2 regions of the Halobacillus sp. 12SKB genome follow, and region 1 is predicted to be linked to the other one. Evidence: riboswitches for the same ligand, from Rfam matches in the RefSeq annotation. Region 1 holds a riboswitch; the other holds the start of a gene.
The links. A riboswitch is a leader RNA that binds a small molecule or an ion and turns the genes downstream of it on or off. The one in region 1 is predicted to bind cobalamin.

Region 2: another riboswitch for cobalamin. It lies ahead of ACQ4XT_RS14845 (DUF4430 domain-containing protein); the one in region 1 lies ahead of ACQ4XT_RS03820 (acyl-CoA thioesterase).

Annotation. Positions count from the first base shown of each region.
Region 1 is NZ_JBRFWR010000001.1:772,492-775,634, forward strand. Features, by position in the region: partial or broken gene ACQ4XT_RS03810 (helix-turn-helix transcriptional regulator) at 182-385, opposite strand; gene ACQ4XT_RS03815 (dimethylarginine dimethylaminohydrolase family protein) at 517-1,368, shown strand; gene ACQ4XT_RS03820 (acyl-CoA thioesterase) at 1,496-1,966, opposite strand; cobalamin riboswitch at 2,105-2,284, opposite strand; purine riboswitch at 2,423-2,524, shown strand; gene ACQ4XT_RS03825 (xanthine phosphoribosyltransferase) at 2,657-3,143, shown strand, end outside.
Region 2 is NZ_JBRFWR010000001.1:2,978,775-2,981,917, forward strand. Features, by position in the region: gene ACQ4XT_RS14840 (ATP-binding protein) at 1-1,532, shown strand, start outside; cobalamin riboswitch at 1,578-1,757, shown strand; gene ACQ4XT_RS14845 (DUF4430 domain-containing protein) at 1,966-2,367, shown strand; gene ACQ4XT_RS14850 (ECF transporter S component) at 2,371-2,886, shown strand.

The DNA of each region.
Region 1 (3,143 bases):
TCTGTTTGAACTGAGGATATAAGTAACTCATACTGAAAGATAAAATCCCCAAAGAAACCATGGTCCATATCATAGACGGCCATTCGCCACCCATCGCCCCCACAAAAATTAAAAAACCTGCCAATAGCAAGAAAAATACTCCGATAACTTTAAAAAAGTTAGAAGTGAAATCCATCTTCATTCCCCCCTCCTTTGATTCATAGATAAATAAATCTTCAATTCGAACACCAAATACCCTCGCGATTTCAAATGCAAGCGGCAAGGAAGGGGAATATCTGTTTTTCTCAATGGATATAATCGTCTGACGGGATACCTGCAAGATCTCAGCTAATTTGTCCTGAGATAACCCCTGTTTTTTTCTACCCTCCATAAGCCGGTTCTTCATATTACCCCTCCAATTAATTACAGTTTAAAGTAAAGTTACCTTTACGTATAGGTAACTATACACAGGGCTTTATTGTTTTATTCTCTACACTCCGGGGAAGAAAGGGGATATGAATAAAAGGAGGATCTAACATGGTTGGTATAGCTTCGGAAAACAGTGTTCAATGTCACACCGAATATTCACCGCTGAAAAAAGTCGTGGTCGCCAAGCCTTCTTATATGAAAATTACTGACATCATCAACGAAACCCAAAAACATTTTCAATACCAGAACATAAACGCCCAAACAGCTCTCCAGCAACATGATCATTTCGTACAGGTTTTAGAAGATCATCAGATTGAAGTCATCCAACTTCCAAGTCAGCCGGATCTTCATGAACAGGTGTTTACAAGAGATATCGGGTTTACCATTCATCATCGACTGTTTATCAGCTCTATGAGTGAAAAGGTCCGGAAAGAGGAAACAGATGTCCTCCGGAGCTGGGCGAGAGAGAATTATATCGAGGTAGAAGAGGACCTCCCTTCATCAATTGAAGGTGGAGATATAGTTGTAGACGGAAAAACGGTATGGGTCGGTGAAACAAAAAGGACATCCGATAAAGCCATACGCGAGCTTCAATCACGGCTCCATGATCTTCAGGTCATCCCTGTCCCTTTGAGAGAAGACATCCTTCATTTGGACTGCGTATTCAACGTAATCGATCAATCTACTGCAATCCTTTATCCTCCTGCTTTTACAAAAAACAGTTTGAAAGCCATCTCTGCACGATACAAAGTAATTGAAGTCACCAAAAAGGAGCAATTCACCATGGGTCCGAACGTTCTTTCCATTGGAGACCGTAAAGTGATCAGCCTCCCTCAAAACGAGCAACTAAACACACAGTTAGAGAAATATGGGTTTCATGTGATACCTGTAGACCTTTCAGAAATCATCAAATCCGGAGGATCATTCCGTTGTTGTACATTGCCATTAAAACGAACATAAAGGCAGTCCGCTTCTTTCAAGGCGGGCTTTTTTTGAGTGGAAGAAATCAACACAAGTATAAATAAGACACCACTAAATGTGGTGTCTTTGCATTTATTTATTGGTTTTTCATAACACTTAATACCTGTCATCTAAGGGCAGGCCTGCTTTTTCGATGTTCCCTCCTCGATGGAGCTGTTTCAAACAATTGTTTATCTTCCTCTGTCTCAGGTATAACGGGCGGCACCGGTGTCGGTCTCCCTTCGACATCTACAGCGACCATCGTTAAAAATGATTCGGTCGTCATTACCTTTCTGCCTTTAAGTAAATCATCAGCAAAGACTTTCACATACACTTCCATTGATGTACGCCCCGTGCTTGTCACACAAGCTTCTAACGTCAATGCATCCCCTACTTTAGCTGAAGATAAAAAATCCACAGAGTCTATGGAAGCTGTGACAACCACACAGTTTGAATGTTTCATAGCGGTAAGGGCAGCAATTTCATCGATATATGAAAGGACTTTCCCTCCGAAAATAGTATCCAGGTGATTCGTATCTGGTGGCAGCACTAATCTTGTTTGAGTCATTCTAGAATAACGAACAGGTAAAGGTTCCATGAATGGTGTCCTCCTTCTTGAAAGTGACTATCCCTCAAAGGGAGAGTTTACAAAGCGCATTCTCCCCTTCGTTCATGGAACCGAAAAAGGCTCTTGATAGATCCAATACACGTAACATCCTCCTATCTCCCGTAGGAATTCATGTTCTTCCTTATGGCAGGTCTCCTGGCTCAGGTTCATCAGCACATAGCCCTTCCCATTAAAAAACAGTGGGTCATCTATGCACCTCCCCATTACAGTGGCGGGACCGCGTTGGCTTTTCACCAAACTTCCCTTTTCAGCTTCTAAAACGAAGCCACCATAAGGCAGTAAAATTTTTTTTAGAAAAGAGAAACTCTCTTCCCATCCACTATCTCCCAAACAAACCACCATGTCAACACGAACAAAACCATAAATATTGTCCATTAATTCCCTGGATAGGGGTTGATTACGAACAATAAACTGATATAATATCCATATCATTCGAATATAAGTTTTCATATAATAGCGGGGATAGGGCCCGCAAGTTTCTACCGGTTTACCGTAAATAGACCGACTATGAAAAGCAGCACAAGACACCGGGACTTTTCTGTCCACGGTTTCATTGTCTTTGTCTACGTCAAGCACGAAAAGACTTGCTTTCCATAGAGGAAACAAGCTTTTCGTGCTTTTTTGTTACATCAATACTTAACCTAGAAAGGTGCGTTGGATATGGATCGTTTGAAAAAGAAAATCGTGGAAGAAGGGAAAGTTCTATCTCCTTCCGTTATTAAAGTCGATGCCTTCTTGAATCATCAGATAGACCCTTTACTCATGAAAGAAATTGGGGAAGAGTTTGCGAACCGTTTCAGAGATTTGGGGATTACGAAGGTACTGACATTAGAGTCCTCAGGAATTGCACCCGCTCAAATGACAGCCCTCAGCCTGGGGGTTCCTGCAATCTTTGCAAGGAAGAAGAAATCGTTGACCATGAAAGATCACCTTTACACATCAAAGGTACACTCGTTTACAAAGCAGGAAACAAATGAAATATCCATATCGAAAGATTTCATGGAGGAAGGAGATCACGTCTTGATCCTTGACGACTTTCTAGCGAATGGGCAGGCTGCGAAAGGGCTGATTGACCTTGTAGAACAATCAGGAGCTTCCATCGCCGGTGTGGCAATCGTTATAGAGAAAGGCTTTCAAAATGGCGGGC
Region 2 (3,143 bases), 2.2 Mb from region 1:
GTGAAGATGAGCAGCTGGTTTCAGAAAGTGATTCAGATTCTCTGCCCGTGCTTGATTATGCATGGTTTGAAAGTGATGCAGATACAGCAACTGTTTTGAATGAAGGCGCTGATGTCAAAAAAGTTGCTGATCTGGGAAATGGAGAGACAGGGGTCATGGTTGTCGGTACCCCGCTTGATAACCGGGACGGGGCTGTCTTTGTCTACCAATCACTGGATACGATTGAGGAAACGTCTGAACAGACGACGAAAATTATATTCCTGGGTGCTGGAATTGCCATTGTATTAACGACTATTTTTGCCTTTTTCCTCTCCACTCGAATCACAGCTCCTTTAATTAAAATGAGAGAAGGAGCTCTCGAACTTGCCAAAGGCGAGTTTAACACGAAGATTCCTATACGTACCCATGACGAAATCGGTGAATTGGCGATGGCTTTTAATCGGATGGGCCGGGAGTTGAAGTTTCATATTAACGCTCTGAATCAGGAAAAAGAACAACTCTCAGGCATTTTGAGGTCGATGGCAGATGGTGTCATTACGTTTAACAGGGAAGGGAATGTGCTCATTTCCAATCCTCCTGCCCAACAATATTTAGAAGCCTATGAGTTTGAAAAGAACGCTGCATCAACCTCGGCTGATCAAACGTCCCTTCCAGAACCACTGATGGATTTGTTTAACGATGTCATCACTGATGAGAATGAATCCATGATCGAAATGACATTGCAAGGCAGGTCCTGGGTCATCATCATGACACCTTTGTATGACAAAGAAAAAGTACGTGGGGCCGTCGCGGTGCTCCGGGATATGACAGAAGAAAGAAGATTGAACAAGCTTCGTAAAGATTTCATCGCGAATGTATCCCATGAACTGCGAACTCCCATTTCCATGCTTCAGGGATATAGTGAAGCTATTGTAGATGACATTGCTGAATCAAAAGAAGACAAAAATGAACTCGCGCAAATCATCCATGACGAATCGTTAAGAATCGGCCGTCTTGTAAATGAGCTGCTGGATATTGCACGGATGGAAGCGGGACATATTCAGTTGAACGAAGAGTCGGTGGAAATGGAGCCTTTCATGAACAAGATCATTCGTAAATTCAGTGGAATCGCCAATGAAAAGGAAGTGGACCTTCAGTTGAAGGTCGAAGGAGAGTTCGGGTTTCTCGACTTTGATCCTGACCGCATTGAGCAAGTGTTTACAAACTTGATTGATAATGCGATCCGACATTCCGATCCGGGTAGTGAGGTTCAGGTGATTCTTGAAAAAGAGGACAATGAATGGATTGCAAGTGTCAAAGACTCCGGGTACGGAATCGCCGAGGAAGATCTTCCATTTGTATTTGAACGTTTCTATAAAGCAGATAAATCGAGAAAACGTGAAAATAAAAATTATAAAAAAGGGACAGGTCTTGGGCTTGCCATTGCGAAAAACATTGTAGAAGCTCACGAAGGCACCATCAGTGTGCATAGCAAGTTGAAAGAAGGGACAACGTTCACTTTTAAGGTCCCCTTTTCACATAAGGAAAAATAATGTTGCTATATTCGGAAAATTGTTGTAATCTTGTTTATGGAAACTTCATATGAAGAGGATTCAGGTGTCTGAAAAGACCTAATAGGGAATCTGGTGCAAAACCAGAGCTGTCCTCGCAACTGTAAGTGTAGACGAAAAGGAAATTCCACTGTGCCATCGGTATGGGAAGGATCCTGATTAGGATGACGCACAAGTCAGTAGACCTGCCTGATCCAATGTTTCAAAGCTTCGGGGATTGAGCATTTGAGACAACCGATCGGTATGACGTGAAACGTAGATCTTATCCTTTCGTTTGTCTTAAGCTTACCCTTGTAGAAGGGTAAGCTTTTTTTGATAGAAAAGAATTTTACGATGTCTACCATACATGTTACTTGGTTGTCTCTGCTTTTCTCTCCTCCTGGCCGTGAAATAAAAAGAAAAGGGAGAGATGGTTATGAGAAAATGGAACACTGTTTTAACAGCCATGATTCTAGCTGTTGCTGTACTAGCAGGCTGTGGTACACAAGAGGAAAAGGAAACATCGGCGACTCAAGAAGAACAAGTACAGGAAGTTACGGTACAAGTACAGGTATCTAAAAACAATGGCGAAGAAATGATGGCTGAAGATGAAATTACGGTAGAAGAAGGAACCACCCTCATGGAAGTCATGGAAGATAACTATGAAGTAGAACAGTCCGAAGGGTTCATTAACAGCATTGAAGGAATTGCTGGGAACCAGGAAGAAAAAATGGCTTGGATGTACACCATTAACGGGGATGAAGCCATGGTTGGAGCGAATGAATACGAAGTAGAGGATGGAGACGAAATCGTTTTTGATTATCAATCTTGGGAATGATGAATGATGAATACGTATAAGCTTACATTGATAGCCATGCTCGCGTCCTTAGCCATAGCAGGAAGGATGGCTTTAGCCCACTTTCCGAACATCCAGCCGGTAACAGCCATTATTATTATTGCGGGCTTCTGGCTCGGACCTAGTGCAGGGGTTCTCATCGCTCTGCTCACGACCTTTGTATCCAATGTGTTGCTGGGGATGGGGATTTGGACCATCTGGCAGATTATCGCCTGGTCAATCATAGGCATCATTGCTGGACTTCTAGGGAAATATTGGTCGAAATTGCCGTATTGGGGTCTTTCCATCTATGGCTTTGTCAGCGGCCTTTTCTTCGGAGTTATTCTTTCTTTGACGATGCGGGCAGCAGGACAGCCATTTTGGGCGTACTATTTAGCGGGTCTCCCGATGGATATCAATCATGCGATTTCTAATACTGTGTTCATATTGGCGCTATCTCCAATACTCGGAACACTTTTCCAACGCTACGAAAAAAGAAACGCCATATCGAAAGTCACTTAGCTACCCAAACCAAGGGTAGCTTTTTTTGCTCTCTTAGCCGGATCGTTTATTAAAGTTAAGGGCAGGATTCTTTAAGACTTGATTTCGAGGCTTTTGTGCTAGGGTCGGGGCGGAGGGGAATGACTCGCTTTCCGCGGGAGTCCCTAGAATCACACAAACGTTTCGAAACTGAGCCTTCAAGTAAAGGGAGATATAGTTGAAGTTGGAATAGAGGTGATGGGCAGGTGATTTTCTTTTGGAAACGCGGTTCCTTTTTC